4 regions of the Buttiauxella sp. WJP83 genome follow, and region 3 is predicted to be linked to each of the others. Evidence: predicted binding sites of a transcription regulator. Region 3 holds the regulator's gene; each other region holds the start of a gene.

What was found. Region 3 encodes Fur, which represses iron uptake genes when iron is present. Its sites were predicted from a motif close to ATAATAATGAGAACNACTATCAA; they were not measured.
Region 1: the regulator Fur is predicted to act here: its motif matches at 2,070-2,092, upstream of efeU (iron uptake transporter permease EfeU).
Region 2: the regulator Fur is predicted to act here: its motif matches at 1,985-2,007, upstream of fhuA (ferrichrome porin FhuA).
Region 4: the regulator Fur is predicted to act here: its motif matches at 2,164-2,186, upstream of entS (enterobactin transporter EntS).

The regions. Positions count from the first base shown of each region.
Region 1 is NZ_CP110080.1:2,983,315-2,987,519, forward strand. Features, by position in the region: gene efeO (iron uptake system protein EfeO) at 1-1,115, opposite strand, end outside; gene efeU (iron uptake transporter permease EfeU) at 1,179-2,012, opposite strand; gene putP (sodium/proline symporter PutP) at 2,194-3,702, opposite strand.
Region 2 is NZ_CP110080.1:3,825,992-3,830,196, reverse strand. Features, by position in the region: gene mrcB (bifunctional glycosyl transferase/transpeptidase) at 1-1,823, shown strand, start outside; gene fhuA (ferrichrome porin FhuA) at 2,035-4,205, shown strand, end outside.
Region 3 is NZ_CP110080.1:3,347,070-3,351,274, reverse strand. Features, by position in the region: gene chiP (chitoporin ChiP) at 1-1,080, shown strand, start outside; gene chiQ (ChiQ/YbfN family lipoprotein) at 1,128-1,454, shown strand; gene fur (ferric iron uptake transcriptional regulator) at 1,545-1,997, opposite strand; gene fldA (flavodoxin FldA) at 2,280-2,810, opposite strand; gene ybfE (LexA regulated protein) at 2,962-3,243, opposite strand; gene ybfF (esterase) at 3,379-4,155, opposite strand.
Region 4 is NZ_CP110080.1:3,537,338-3,541,542, reverse strand. Features, by position in the region: gene fepC (iron-enterobactin ABC transporter ATP-binding protein) at 1-15, opposite strand, end outside; gene fepG (iron-enterobactin ABC transporter permease) at 12-1,004, opposite strand; gene fepD (Fe(3+)-siderophore ABC transporter permease) at 1,001-1,996, opposite strand; gene entS (enterobactin transporter EntS) at 2,255-3,544, shown strand; gene fepB (Fe2+-enterobactin ABC transporter substrate-binding protein) at 3,605-4,205, opposite strand, start outside.

The DNA of each region.
Region 1 (4,205 bases), 360 kb from region 3:
CCCAGAACGCCACGCAGTTGCGACAAATCTTCAGCCAATGCCGTTACCGGCCCTTTCAGCGCATTACGGTCAGCGTCAGTCAATTTGTCATACGTCTCAAAACCCTCTTTGGTGCGATATTTCGCGAGGATAGTGTCGACTTTCTTGAAGTTGGCATCCACTTTAGCCAGCAATGGCGCGTTGTCTTTCGCCAGAACAGGACGCAACAAGTTTACGATTTTCTGTGCGCCATCAACGTTTGCCTGGAAGTCCCACAGGTCAGTGTGGCTGTAACGGTCTTCTTCACCGCTGATCTTGCTGGCAGCGACTTCTTCAATCAGACCCGCCGCGCCACCTACCACTTTGCTTGGTGGGAAAGCCAGTTCAGAGATACGCTTTTGCAACTCCAGCACGTCGGTATTCAGCTGATCGGCATATTTCTCCATGCCTTTGGTGGTGTTATCACCAAACAGCGCTTTTTCCAGACGGTGGAAGCCGGTGAATTTCGGATCGTTCGCTTTCTGCTCGTAATCGTCTTCACGGGCATCGATGCTGCCGTCGAGGTCAGAGAACAGTTCAGCAATCGGTTCAATGCGCTCGTAATACTGACGCGTTGGCGCATACAGGGATTTTGCTTTTTCGATATCGCCCGCTTTTACCGCATCAGTAAAGGCTTTGGTGCCTCTAACCAGTTCGACCATTTGCGCGGTAACGTACGCTTTGTATTCTGTAATTGGACCGGTCAATGCCAGCAGATCGTTCTTCGGCGCAGCCTGGTCGCCTGCTGCTTTAACGATAAGCTTGCCTTTCGGGTTACTGAGCAAACCACACGTCATGTCGTATTCACCCGCTTGCAGGTTCGCCGTCATTTTCTGCGAGAAGCCCGGTGCGATGTTTTCGCGCTCTTCAACGACCATCACCCCTTTGAGGATTTCCCACTCCAGCGCTTTCTGGCTGTTGTTCTGAATGATGAACTGAGTTTTGCCCGCGTTAACCGTGATGTTCATCGGTTCGCACTGTTTATCGGTAACAGTGACTTTTACCTGAGGAACATCCGCAGCCTGCGCGGCGAAGGCTGAAGAAACCAGCGCAAACAGCGCTACATGCAGGGCTTTACGACGAAAATGTGTAGTCATGGCCAATCCCTTTAAAAATTTAGTATGTTGTAACTAAGCGGCGACATATTCGCCGCAAGATGATTAACGAGCCTGATTTGTCGCCTGGTTGCCCATGCGCGGGGGGATAAAGAACAGCACCAGCGCGGGGATCAGGTAAATAAAGTACATCGCCACTTCGCTGACGCTCGGCGCTTCCTGGTAACCAAAAATGCCTTCAAGCAGCGTGCCAGTCAGGGAATGCGTTGAAAGGACATTACTCAGATCAAAAGCGATGTCCTGGAAATGGTTCCACAACCCCGCTTCGTGGAATGCGCGCACCGCACCCGCAGCAAGGCCTGCCGCCACCAGCAAAATAAACAAGCTGGTCCATTTAAAGAAAACGGCGAGATTCAGACGGATACCGCCCCAATACAGCAGGAAGCCGAGAACAATCGCGGTACCCAGACCGAGCATTGCCCCGAGCGGTGGCATGATGCCGACGTCCTGCTGGAATGCCGCCAGCAGAAAGAAGACTGACTCAAGCCCTTCACGCGCGACGGCAAAGAACACCATCAGAATCAGCGCCCAGCCGTGGCTACCTTTGCTATGTAATGCGTTATCTACCGCTTGCTCTAACTGGACTTTGACGTTGCGCGACACTTTGCGCATCCAGAACACCATCCAGGTCAGGATGAAGACCGCGATAACCGCGACGATGCCTTCAAACAACTCCTGCTCTTTTTGCGGGAATTCACCGGTAGTTTCGTTAATGAAGATGCCCAAACCCAGGCAAAGTGCTGCCGCAGCAACAACCCCAATCCACATAACGCCAATCCATTGGCCGCGTTGTGTGCGTTTCAGATAGCTGGCTATCAAACTAACAATCAGCGCGGCTTCCAGGCCTTCGCGCAACATAATGAGAAACGGAACAAACATTCCTGATACTCCAACTGTGAACTCAGGTCAAAAGACGTAAAGAAAAGTAAAACCAGAACGATTGTGATTATCATTACCACAAAAATAAACACAAGCGGATTGTTAAGATATTTATAAGCAGATGTAAAAAGGGCCGCGTTTTTGCGGCCCGTTGGGAATGATTCAGTTAAGCGATACCCTGTTACTCAACCTGCAATTTGCTCGGTGGCGCGGTGTGATAAATCTCATCAGCTTGCGCAAAGCGCTTCTGCATTGAGGTGCTTGGTGCTTTGCCCAGCAGGCTCACCACCACAATACCGATGCTACCGAAGACAAAGCCTGGGATGATTTCATACAGGCCTAACCAGCCAAACTGTTTCCAGACGATAACCGTCAGCGCACCGATAATCATCCCCGCTAACGCGCCATTACGCGTCATACGTGACCACATAACTGAGAACAGCACTACAGGGCCAAATGCGGCACCGAAACCTGCCCAGGCGTAACTGACCAGGCCAAGGACGCGGTTTTCAGGGTTTGCCGCCAGCGCGATGGCGATGAGAGCAACCAACAGCACCATGAAGCGCCCTACCCACACCAACTCTTTCTGCCCGGCATCTTTACGGAAGAAGGCTTTATACAAGTCTTCAGTAATTGCGCTTGAACACACCAGCAACTGGCAGCTCAGGGTAGACATCACCGCCGCCAAAATGGCAGATAACAAGATGCCTGCAATCCACGGGTTGAACAGCAATTGTGCCAGCTCGATGAACACGCGCTCGCTGTTCTGGCTGACCGCTCCCGCCAGCGACGGGTTATTGTTGAAGTAAGCAATGCCGAAGAAGCCCACGGCGCACGCGCCACCCAGACACAGAATCATCCACGTCATACTGATGCGACGCGCATTAACGATTGTGTGATGGGAATCTGCCGCCATGAAACGCGCCAGAATGTGTGGCTGGCCGAAGTAGCCCAGACCCCAGCCCATCAGCGAGATGATTGCCACGAAGTTCAGGCCTTTCAGCATATCGACGTTTTCAATGCTTTTTTGCTTGATAACTGCCATGGAATCGTCAAATCCGCCAACCGCAATCACCACCATAACCGGTGTCAGGATCAGGGCGAAAATCATCAGGCTCGCCTGTACGGTATCGGTCCAGCTTACTGCCAGGAAACCACCCACGAAGGTATAAATGATGGTTGCCGCAGCTCCCGCCCACAATGCGGTTTCGTAGCTCATACCGAACGTGCTTTCGAACAGACGTGCTCCCGCCACGATGCCTGATGCGCAATAGATGGTGAAGAACAGCAGGATAACTAACGCCGAGATAATACGCAGGATGCGGCTTTTATCTTCAAAACGCCCGGTGAAATAATCAGGCAATGTCAGTGCGTTATTGTTCACTTCGGTGTGAACACGTAAACGCCCAGCGACCAATTTCCAGTTAATGTAAGCGCCAGCCGTCAAACCGATGGCAATCCAGCTTTCCGAAATACCAGAAAGGAAGATGGCACCAGGCAGGCCCATCAACAGCCAGCCGCTCATGTCGGACGCGCCTGCTGATAATGCGGTGACCACGCTTCCCAGGCTGCGACCGCCCAGAATGTAGTCATCAAAGTTCTTGGTTGAACGCCAGGCGATAAACCCAATCAATATCATGCCAAAGATATAGATGAAGAAGGTCACCAGCATTGGTGTACTCATGGTCATGCAAGTTCTCCAGATTATTACCGGTTATACCCGGTATTACCGCACCGGAACGCAGCGCGGTTTATTTATAGTCATTCCAGTTTGCGACCGTAACGTACAGGAAGCATTTTCCATTCACAAACGATTTAACACGTTATTCACAAAACATTCACCACACAAAAAATAGCTTTTTGCTGGAGGTTGCACTTGCTCACGCTTTTTATGGTTGCACCTGCGAAAAGTGTTAACTACGTCCATAAATCAACCCTGCGACCAATGACCTGCCAGACAACTTACTTACTTTTTGATTTAACAATTCACTCTTTTTCCAGCTTGCTATCTGGCTCACATTTAACAAGGTTGCACAAAGTTGCAACATGATAGATATTGCCGGATAACTTTTATCAGCACATACACACTTCTACCCTAAATCATTTGAGTTGCAGGTAGGCGGCAAAGGAATGAATCCCCAGGAGCTTACTAAAGTAAGTGACTGGGGTGAGTTCCTGCAGCCAACACCCCTG
Region 2 (4,205 bases), 480 kb from region 3:
AACATGATGGGATCAGCTTCTACTCCATCGGTCGTGCGGTGCTGGCGAACCTGACAGCCGGTCGTACGGTGCAAGGTGCGAGTACGCTGACGCAACAGCTGGTTAAAAACCTGTTCCTGTCGAGCGAACGTTCTTACGTGCGTAAAGCGAACGAAGCGTACATGGCGCTGATCATGGACGCCCGTTACGGCAAAGATCGCATTCTTGAGCTGTATCTGAACGAGGTGTACCTCGGCCAGAGCGGCGATAACGAAATTCGCGGCTTCCCGCTGGCGAGCTTGTACTACTTTGGTCGTCCGGTTGAAGAGCTGAGTCTTGACCAACAAGCGTTGCTGGTCGGCATGGTGAAAGGGGCGTCGATTTACAACCCATGGCGTAACCCGAAACTGGCACTGGAACGTCGAAACCTTGTGCTGCGCTTGTTACAAGAGCAGAAAGTGATCGACCAGGAACTTTACGACATGCTGAGCGCTCGCCCTCTGGGTGTGCAGCCGCGTGGCGGGGTGATTTCGCCGCAGCCTGCATTTATGCAGATGGTGCGTAACGAACTCCAGGCCAAGCTTGGCGATAAAGTTAAAGACCTGTCGGGCGTGAAGATCTTCACCACTTTTGACTCCGTTTCCCAGGATGCGGCAGAAAAAGCGGTGAGCGAAGGCGTACCGGTTCTCCGCGCTTCTCGTAAGCTGAAAGATCTTGAAGCAGCAATGGTGATTGTTGACCGTTCAACCGGCGAAGTTCGTGCCATGGTTGGGGGGGCGGAAACACAATATGCAGGCTTTAACCGCGCGATGCAGGCACGCCGTTCTATCGGTTCTCTGGCTAAACCTGCAACGTATCTGACAGCGTTAAGCCAGCCCGATGCCTATCGCCTGAATACCTGGATTGCCGATGCACCGATTGCGCTGAAGCAGCCGAATGGTCAGGTTTGGTCGCCGCAAAACGACGATCGTCGCTATAGCGGTCAGGTGATGCTGGTTGATGCGTTGACACGTTCGATGAACGTACCAACGGTGAATCTGGGTATGGCGCTTGGCCTGCCAGCCGTCACCGACACCTGGATTAAACTGGGTGTGCCGAAAGACCAGTTGCATCCGGTTCCGGCAATGTTGCTGGGCGCGTTGAACCTGACGCCAATCGAAGTGGCTCAGGCATTCCAGACCATTGCCAGCGGCGGTAACCGCGCAACGCTGTCTGCATTGCGTTCGGTGATTGCTGAAGATGGTACCGTGCTGTATCAAAGCTTCCCGCAGGCAGAACAGGCTGTTCCTCCACAGGCGGCTTACATGACGCTGTACACGATGCAGCAGGTTATGGCTCGTGGTACTGGGCGTGCGTTGGGTGGCAAATATCCGAACTTGCATCTGGCAGGGAAAACGGGGACTACCAACGATAACGTTGATACCTGGTTTGCCGGGATTGATGGTAAAGAAGTCGCCATCACCTGGGTTGGGCGTGATAACAACCAGCCGACCAAACTGTACGGTGCGAGCGGGGCGATGTCGCTTTATCAACGCTACCTGGCGAACCAAACGCCAATTCCGTTGGTGCTGAATCCACCGGAAGATATCGTCGATATGGGCGTTGATAGCGCAGGTTACTTCCAGTGCGGTGGTGGTGGTGATCGTGTGCTGCCAGTGTGGACGACGAATCCAGATGCGTTGTGCCAGCAAAGCCAGCAGGTTGAGCAGAACAATAATCCGTTTAGCCAGTCGCAGCAGCCTCAACAGCAGCCGCAACAACAACAGCAGCAGCAACCGCAGCAGCAACAAGAGTCAGGTGATGGTGTTGCCGGTTGGATAAAAGACATGTTCGGCAGTAAGTAATCGTTACTGCTTTCCAAAAAAGCCTCCGTTTATACCGGGGGCTTTTCTTTTTACATACTCCTTGTAATTACTCTGGTTAATTATTATTCCCTCGCACTTACAAGGGGTGTGATCCGCTTGCCATGCGCTTTCCGTTTCGTCTATTATTCTGCGGCATAATAATAATTCTCGTTTTCGTTATCATTCGTCACTTCATCAGAGATAAAGCACAATGGCACGTTTAAGAACTGGACAACCAGTCAATACCTCAATTCGCAAGCTCGCTTTTTTTGTTGCTGCCGCTGTAAGCGGTGTCAGCGCACCGAGTTTTGCCGCTGATAGCACAGCAACCAAAGAAGATACCATCACCGTTTCTGCAAGCGCGGCTGATGAAAGTGCATGGGGCCCGTCTCCGACGATTGCGGCTAAACGCACGGCAACCGCCACCAAGACCGATACGCCAATTGAAAAGACTCCGCAGTCTATTTCTGTTGTGACGCGTGAAGAGATGGATACTCACCAACCCGCTTCCGTTAAAGAAGCGCTGGGTTATACGCCGGGCATTACTGTTTCAACTCGTGGCTCTTCAGACACGTATGACGCGGTGAAAATTCGTGGTTTCGGTTCTGTTAACCAGAACAACTATTTAGATGGCCTGAAACTTCAGGGTGATTTCTACAACGAAGTCATCATCGACCCGTATATGCTTGAGCGCGTGGAATTAATGCGCGGCCCAACGTCCGTACTGTACGGAAAAAGCAGCCCAGGCGGCATCATCACGATGGTGAGCAAGCGCCCAACCACTGAACCGCTGAAAGAAGTGCAGTTCAAAATGGGTACCAATAACCTGTGGCAAACTGGTTTTGATTTCAGTGATTCGCTGGATGATGCAGGCGAGTATTCTTATCGTCTGACCGGTGTGGCACGTTCTAACGACGACCAGCAGCAGTTCTCCAAACAGAAACGTTATGCGATTGCACCGTCGTTCACCTGGCGTCCTGACGATAAAACCAATTTCACTTTCTTAGCTAATCTGCAAGATACCCCAGAAACCGGTTATTACGGTTGGTTGCCTAAAGAAGGCACCGTTGAGCCGTTGCCAGATGGTTCGCGCTTGCCGACTAACTTCAACGAAGGTGCGCCAAATAACACCTACTCGTTGTCCCATAAAATGGTCGGTTACAGTTTTGACCATGAGTTCAACGACACTTTCACCGTGCGCCAGAACCTGCGTTATGTTGACTCCAAAACCAATCAGAAAAGCGTTTACGGTACAGGCGTAGATTCAACGGGCCATATGTTGACTCGCGGTACGGTTGTGGATAACGAAAAACTGCACAACTTTGCGGTTGATACCCAGTTGCAGAGCAACTTTGCGACAGGCGAAATTGCACATACCTTGCTGACAGGTGTGGATTTCCAGCAGATGCGTAACGATGTGAACGCGACCTTTGGCAGCGCGCCTCCGCTGGATTTGTATAACCCAGTCTATGAAAACTACGATTTTGGCGATGCGGATCCGTATCAGCAAAACAAACAGAAACAAACCGGTATCTACATTCAGGATCAGGCGGAGTGGAACAAGTTTGTTCTGACTGTCGGAGGCCGTTACGATTGGCTGAAACAGTCTACTCTCGCATACCAGGCGAATAACTTCACCGAGCGTGACGACAGCGAATTCACTGGCCGTGCCGGTCTGAACTATCTATTCGATAACGGTGTATCGCCATACATTAGCTACAGCGAATCTTTCGAACCCAACTCCGGTGCGGATTTTTACGGCAACACCTTCAAACCTTCAAAAGGCCGTCAGTACGAAGCGGGTGTGAAGTATGTGCCGAAGGATATGGCAGTGGTCATTACCGGTGCGGTTTATCAGTTGACCAAGTCTGATAACCTGATGTCCGATCCCGACACTTCCCACGGTTTCTCTTCCATTCAGGGCGGCGAAATTCGGTCCCGTGGCGTAGAACTTGAAGCCAAAGCGGCGGTTAATGCCAACATTAACGTCACTGCGTCTTACACCTACACCGATGCGGAATACACCACCGACACCACTTTCAAAGGCAATACGCCTGAGCAGGTGCCAGAGCATATGGCTTCACTGTGGGGTGATTACACCTTCAATGAAGGTGCGCTCACCGGTCTGACTATCGGTACTGGCGGTCGCTTCATTGGTTCCAGCTACGGCGACCCTGCGAACAGCTTCAAAGTGGGTAGTGCTGCGGTGCTGGATGCAGTGGTTAAATATGACCTTGGCCGCTTCGGTATGAATGGTTCAAGTGTTGCGGTAAACGTAAACAACTTGCTTGATCGTGAATACGTTGCCAGCTGCTTCGCCACTTACGGTTGCTTCTGGGGCGCAGAGCGTCAGGTTGTTGCGACGGCAACATTCCGCTTCTA
Region 3 (4,205 bases):
CCGAACGAAATCGCATTTTCCTCTTCAAACAAAGCTTACGATGAAGATTACTCCGGCGATAAGAGCGGGGTGAGTCTTTATAAAGCCGCAGCTAAATTCAAGTACGGTCCCGTTTGGGCTCGTGCAGGTTACATCCAGCCAACCGGTCAAACGCTGTTAGCGCCACACTGGAGCTTCATGCCTGGTACTTATCAGGGTGCTGAAGCTGGGGCAAACTTTGATTATGCCGATGCCGGTGCGCTGAGCTTCTCCTACATGTGGACCAACGAGTACAAAGCTCCATGGCACCTGGAAATGGACAAGTTCTATCAGAACGATAAAAACACCAATGTTGATTATCTACACTCGTTGGGTGCGAAGTATGACTTCAAAAATAATCTGATTCTTGAAGCGGCATTCGGCCAGGCCCAAGGGTATGTCGATCAGTACTTCACCAAAGCAAGTTACAAATTTGATGTGGCTGGCAGCCCGCTGTCAACCAGCTATCAGTTCTACGGCACACGTGACAAAGTCTCCGACGGCAGTGTCAACGATCTGTATGACGGTACTGCATGGTTGCAGGCATTGACTTTCGGATATCGGGCTGGCCAGGTTGACCTGCGCCTGGAAGGGACGATTGTTAAGGCAGACGGCCAGCAGGGTTACTTCCTGCAACGTATGACTCCTACTTATGCCTCCTCTAACGGTCGTCTGGATATCTGGTGGGATAACCGTTCTGACTTCAACGCCAACGGTGAAAAATCAGTGTTCGCAGGTGCGATGTATGACCTGAGCAACTGGAACCTGGCGGGTTGGGCTGTGGGTGCTTCTTATGTTTACGCATGGGATGCTAAACCAAGCTCTAAACCAACAACTGACGGCTACTACGATGCCGACAATCGTCTGAAAGAATCTGCGTATAGCCTTGATGCGTTGTACACCGTTCAGGATGGTCGTGCGAAGGGCACCCTGTTCAAACTGCACTTCACTCAATACGACAACCACTCCGACATCCCAAGCTGGGGCGGTGGTTACGGCAACATCTTCCAGGATGAGCGCGATGTTAAGTTCATAGTCATCGCTCCGTTTACCATTTTCTGATTTGATTCCGGGCGTTAACGCGCCCGGTTTTGTTAAGGATATCGAACATGAAAAAAATCATTTTGGTTACGGTTATGGCTTTAGGTTTGAGCGCCTGCGCACAGCCTAAAACAGCACCAGAAGATTCAAAACTGAAACAGGCTTATAGCGCCTGTATCAATACCGCCGAAGGGAATCCTGATAAAATTCAGGCATGCCAAAGCGTTTTGAATGTGTTGAGTCAAGAGAAGGAACACCAGGAGTTCGCACAAAAAGAGAGCGTTCGTACCCTGGATTACCAGAACTGCATCCAGGCAACTCGTACCGGTAATGACCAAGCCGTTAAAGCCAAATGCGATAAAATCTGGCAAGAAATTCGCGCTAACAATAAATAATTGTCGCGTTCAGCCAATAAAAAAACCGGTGAGCTTCCTCACCGGTTTTTTTATATCTGACCACCGGGTTAGCGTGGTCAAATGTGCGGATTATTTTTCGCTGATTTCGTGTGCATTTTCGTCGGTACGGCAATCACCTTCAGCGCAGTGACCATAAAGATACAGGCTGTGGTTAGTCAGACGAATGCCATGGCGTGATGCGATTTCACGCTGACGGGCTTCGATTGAATCATCACTAAATTCAATAACTTTACCGCAGTCCAGGCAAATCAAATGGTCGTGGTGATGCTGTTGTGTCAGCTCGAATACGGATTTGCCGCCTTCGAAATTATGACGAGTGACAATGCCTGCATCATCAAACTGGTTTAGTACACGATAAACTGTGGCGAGACCAATCTCTTCGCCCATATCAATCAGACGTTTATATAAGTCTTCCGCACTGACGTGGTGGTTCACCGGACCCTGCAACACTTCAAGGATTTTTAATCGTGGAAGCGTGACTTTCAGGCCGGCCTTCTTTAATGCGGTATTATTGTCAGTCATGCGGAAATTGTCCTGTTGCTTAACGGATCGCTCGGACTCAGGGTGAGCGTTAAGATGAATGCGTCTCATTATAGAACTGTCAATTCTAAATGGGAACCGCAAGTATTATGCATAATCAAGCTAAAAAATGGCGGCTGAGTCGCGATTTATTTGCCTTGTTAGCTATTTAGTCAGGAGGTCATTGTACAGGGACAAACTGAAAAGTTAAAAATTTGTAGCGATTATTTTAATCGGAATAATCTATCAATGTGACGCAGCCAGGTCGCTGCGTCACACCGAGCATCAAGCGTTGAGGATATCAGCCAGGTTCAGTTCTTCAGAAACCTGTTTGACCCATTGTTGAACGCGTTGTGCAGTCAGTTCAGGTTGGCGATCTTCATCAATAGCCAGGCCTACGAAGTGATTGTCGTCAGCAAGACCTTTAGACGCTTCAAAATGGTAACCGGCAGTTGGCCAGTGACCCACGATAGCAGCACCGCGCGGTTCAATAATATCGCGGATAGTCCCTAACGCGTCACAGAAGTATTCTGCGTAGTCTTCCTGGTCGCCACAGCCGAAAAGGGCGACCAATTTGCCATTGAAATCAACTTCTTCCAACGTCGGGAAGAAATCATCCCAGTCGCATTGCGCTTCACCGTAATACCACGTTGGAATGCCGAGAAGCAGGATATCGAAGCCTTCCAGGTCTTCTTTGCTGCTCTTAGCAATGTCATGCACCTCAGCAACGTCTTTACCGAGCTGTTTTTGAATCATCTTTGCGATATTTTCGGTGTTACCAGTGTCGCTGCCGAAAAAAATGCCTACGATTGCCATGAGTAAAATAACCTCTTGAAACTTAATGGTATGGTGGCTGCTATTCGGCCACAGATAGGGCAATCATAGCAGAACACAAAGCGCTGCGGAAATTGCTATCACCCTGATGTGCACAGACTGCAACATCACATTCTGGGCTACAGCATAAAAATTAACTGAGATGCTGCTTCAATTGTGCGAGTAAAATCTCTTCAATCAACTCACTACGACTGATATTGCGCGCTTCAGCCAGATGATTAAGTGCATCTACTGCATCGTTATTGAGCTTTAACTCCACTCGCTTAAGGCCGCGTACTTTATCGCGCTTGAGCTGGTTGCGTTTGTTGATACGCAGTTGCTCATCACGCGTGAGCGGATTAGTTTTTGGTCGCCCGGGGCGACGCTCGTCCGCGAACAGATCTAATGTAGTACGGTCCGTTTGTTCTTTTGCCATGATTAGACTACTGACAGGGAATTCAGGTGGCACGGAGCGGGGTGCTCTGGCGCATTTTAGCGCGCAATCATACATCAGCATGGCTTGCGCGCCAACGCGTTAGCCGCATCTAACGGCCAGTCGGTTTGTTTTTAATCAGTTTGCTGCTGTTCCGTCGATAAAACGATGGATTGCGCGCAAAACAGCATCAGGTTTTTCGGCATGAACCCAGTGCCCGGCACCGGCAACCACATGAGCGCGTGCCTGCGGAAACTGTGCAAGCAGTGTTTCGCGGTGCGATTCGTCAACATAAGGAGACGCGCCGCCCCGGATAAACAATGCCGGTTCATTCCATGTTGGGATAGTTTGCCAGCCGACAATATTTTCGTATTGTTCCCACAACACTGGCACATTGAATTTCCATTCACCGTCAGCAAAGGACTTCAGCAAAAACTGAATCACGCCTTCTTCATCTATATGTTCGCGCATTACCGCTGCGGCCTGTTGACGAGTTTTCGCTTCTGCATCAGTGACGGCATTAATTGCCGCGAAAATTTCATCATGGCGGCGGACGTGGTAATCCACAGGCGCGATATCAATCAGCACTAATTTTTCGATGCGTTCAGGGGCAATTGCGGTTAACGCCATCGCCACTTTACCACCCATGGAATGGCCAATAATAATGGCTTTATCAAAACCATATTCATCGAGCGTTTCCACCACATCTTGCGCCATCGCGGCATAGTTCATCTCAGGGCTGCGTGGGGATAATCCGTGATTGCGAAGATCAATTTGCAGCAAGGTGTGCTCTTGTCCAAGATCGCGGGCCAGTACCCCCAGATTATCAAGGCTACCAAAAAGACCGTGGATCAGGACGATGGGGGAATTACTAGTCGATTGTTGCGCAGTTTGCAGGCGAGCATTCAATTTCATGGCAAAGTTCTTTTTTTTTACTTCGTGAGGTTAGGGTATCATAACGGCAT
Region 4 (4,205 bases), 190 kb from region 3:
GGAAATCTGACTCATTTCTTACGGGACTCCTGAATCAACAACGCAATTAAATAGATGCCGCCGAGGCTGACTGTGACCACGCCAACCGGCAGCTGATACGGCATGAAGAGTTGCTGGGCGCAAAGGTCTGCCGCCAGCAACAAAGTGGCACCACATAAGGCAGATTGCATCAGACCCCAGCGTGAGGTGCCGCTTAACCGGCGGGCAATGTGTGGGGCGACGAGAGCGATAAACGAAATCGGCCCGGCAAGCGCTGTCGCTGCGGCAGTCAGGATGACGCCTGTTAACATCAGCAGCAGTCGCGAATGCTCCACCGAAACGCCCAGTGCACAGGCGCTGTCATCGCCCATTTCCAGTAACCGCATACGGCGAACCAGTAACGCGCCTGCGATTAACGCCAGCAACATCAGCGGTGCGGCAGGATAAATTTTGGCCCACGTCAAACCGTTGAGCGAACCGGCATTCCACAGCCCTGCGGATATCGCGGTTTCCAGCGACGCGTGCAGTAACAGCCAGGTGTTAAACGCCACCAGCATGGCGCGAACGCCGATACCAATAATGATTAAACGGAAGGTTTCGATCCCGTTGCGCCAGGCGAGCATCCACACCACTAGCGCGGTGATGATACCGCCAGCCATTGCTGAACCGGCAATCGCGGTTTGATGCTGACCAAACAGCACCATCGCCACTAACACGCCGCTCCACGCGCCGGTGTTAAAGCCCATCACATCCGGGCTGCCGAGGGGGTTACGCATTAAAGACTGGAAAATGGCTCCGCTTACGCCAAGTGCCGCGCCAATCAATAGCGCCATCATGACACGCGGCAAGCGCCATTCGACCACTACCAGAGAGATATTGCGTGGCGCAGACCCGAACAATGCGTCGAGAACCTGGCGGGCTGAGAGCGGCAACACGCCGCTGCCCAAACTCCATAATCCGAGCGCACAGCTGAGAACGAATAAACACAGGCAACTTATTAACAGGCGAGGGGAAGGGGAATTCATTGCCCGACTCCTTTGCGGCTGCGGCGCACCAGATAAATCAACATCGGCGCACCGATAAACGCGCTGACGACCGAAACGCGCAACTCGCCCGGCACCAACATGCGGCCAATAATATCGGCGAAAAGTAACAGGGCCGGGGTGGCAATCAACGTGGCGGGAAGTGACCAACGGTGGTCAGCACCCATCAGCCAGCGTGCCAGATGCGGCATCATCAGGCCGATAAACGCAATCGGCCCCACGGCGGCGGTGGCGCTGCCACACAGCAACGTAATCGCGACTAAACCCAGCAGTTGGGTACGCGCCACTTTGCTGCCCAGTGCGGTCGCGGTGTCGGTGCCCATGCTCAGGCTGTTTAGCGAACGGCTGATAAACAGTGCAATCCCACAGCCCGTCAGTACCGGCAGCACGATAATCTTCAGGGTTTCGAGGGTGCGAATATCCAGCGTTCCGGCCTGCCAGAATCGTAACTGGTCATAGACCACCGGATTTAACAGCGCGATGCCGTTGCTCATGCCTTCAAGCACCGCACCAAGCGCCACGCCCGCAAGCGTTAAGCGCACCGGGCTAAGTTGCCCACCGCCCTGGCTTCCGGTAAAAGCCACCACCAGTGCGGCAGATAATGCGCCAGCAAACGCCAGCCCAAGTAGCGCCACCGGCGACGAAAGGCTCCACACCGCGGCACCGACGACAATGGCAAAACTGGCACCGGCATTAACGCCAAGCAGGCCGGGGTCGGCGAGAGGATTGCGCGTCAGCGTTTGCATCAACGCGCCCGCAAGGCCAAGGGCGCCTCCGGCGAGAATGCCTGCCAGTGTGCGGGGAAGGCGTGCATCAAGCACGATGGTGCAATCCGCACTTTGGCATTGACCGCTGAGTGCATCCATTACCACCGCAACGGGCAGTGATTTTGCGCCCAGTAGCAGGCTGAGAGTTGCCATCAATAACAGCAAAAACAATAAGATTAGCAGTATTGATAACCGCGAGACTGACATACGTTCTTTCCCTGAAAAAATTACCCTCATCCCAACCTTCTCCCTCAGGAGAAGGAGAAAACAAGTGCATCATGCCGAATCGGAGTGCCGTCCAGTCCCCTCTCCCTGGGGGAGAGGGCTAGGGTGAGGGGCCTGTGAACATAAGATATGAACCACTGGTAAAATTAATGATAGTTATTATCATTATCACTCTTATTTGTTTATGTTAGCATGAGCCGCCTCGCACCTGGAAAGAAAAATTCGCTTTAAGGCCATGTAATGAACCGCAATTCTTTGTTGCTCAATCTGAGTTTGCTCAAGACCCATCCCGCTTTTCGCGCTGTTTTCCTCGCCCGTTTTATTTCAATTGTGTCTCTGGGGTTACTCGGCGTCGCGGTGCCGGTACAAATCCAGACGCTGACCGGCTCTTCCTTGCAGGTTGGGCTTGCAGTGACGCTAACAGGCAGCGCGATGTTTATCGGCCTGATGATGGGCGGCGTACTGGCAGACCGTCACGAGCGTCGTCGTCTTATCTTGCTGGCGCGCTCTACCTGCGGCGTGGGTTTTATTGGCCTGACGATTAACGCCGCTTTGCCGGAACCCTCGCTTGCCGCGATTTACCTGCTTGGCGTGTGGGATGGCTTCTTTGGCGCCCTGGGCGTGACCGCATTATTAGCCGCAACTCCCGCACTGGTGGGGCGTGAGAATTTAATGCAGGCGAGCGCGATTACCATGCTTACGGTGCGCCTCGGTTCAGTGATTTCACCGATGATCGGTGGGCTGTTGTTGGCATCCGGCGGCGTGGTGTGGAACTACGCGCTGGCGTCAGTCGGCACCTTCATTACCTTATTGCCGTTGCTGAGTTTGCCAAAGCTGGCGCCGCCGCCGCAAGCGCGTGAAAACCCGCTGCTTTCATTGTGGAACGGGCTACGTTTTCTGGTCGGTAACCCAGTTATTGGTGGCATTGCGTTAGTTGGCGCGTTGCTGACGATGGCGAGCGCGGTGCGCGTTCTCTATCCCGCATTGGCCGGGCACTGGCAGATGAGTGCAGGGCAAATTGGCCTGATGTATGCCGCGGTTCCTCTGGGGGCGGCCATTGGCGCATTGACCAGCGGGCGCATCGCTCATCACGCACGCCCTGGCATGATTATGCTGGCGGCGGGGATTGTTTCGTTTATCTCGATTGGCCTGTTTAGTCTGATGCCGGTCTGGGGGTTAGGGCTGGCCTGCCTTGCGCTGTTTGGGTATCTCAGTGCGATCAGTTCGTTGTTGCAATACACCTTAATTCAGACGCTGACGCCTGACGGGATGTTAGGTCGCATTAACGGTTTGTGGACGGCGCAAAACGTGACGGGGGATGCGATGGGGGCCGCGATTTTAGGCAGTTTGACGGTGGCAATGACGCCCGTTGCGGCGGCGAGTTCGAGCGGCCTGGCATTGACGGTGTGCGGGGTGGTTCTGGCGATGGTTCTGGTGCAATTACGTCGTTATCAGCAAGCCGCTCCGGTTTCCCCTTCTCCAGGGGGAGAAGGAAGGGATGAAGGCGTCCGTGCTGGCAACCAACGCTGATTTTCGGGCAATCCCCTCTCCCTAACCCTCTCCCAACAGGAGAGGGGACTGTCCTGCATTCTACGAGCCCGCAAACAGCGACGTCATACGCGCGAGTATCTGAGTGGCACTGTAATAATCCAGACGGAAAGTTTCGGTGCCCAGCGCGTAAACACGCTTCTGTTGCACGGCGGGCAGATGCGAGAGCAAAGGGTTGGCTTCCAGCGCCGTAGCGTCTTTCTCATCGCTGGCGAACAGGAACAAACTCTCGCCATTCAAACCCGTCGCCAGGTTTTCACCGCCGAGTTGCACGATGTCATGGCGCTTGCCCATGCTTTTGCTGGCCTGAATAGCCGCAGGCAACGTCGATAGTGTAAAGCCAAGCTGCTGGAGTAATTTCCCTTGCGCGGATTGCTCAGTCCACAGGTTCGCTGAGTGAGAGGCGGGTGTGTAAACCAGCGCGGTGACGGGCTGTGGAGGCAGCACCATACGTTGTTTAGCTTCGCTTAACTGTTTATCAAAACTAGCAATTCTCTCGGCCGCTTGTTTTTCGTGCCCGGTTATTTCGCCAAGTTGAGTCAGCAGTTGCTGCCAACTTTTATCGTCGTAATTAATCACCAGCGTCGGCGCAATCGCTGAAAGCTGGTCGTAAAGGGCGAGGGCGGAATCGCCACCGGTGGCG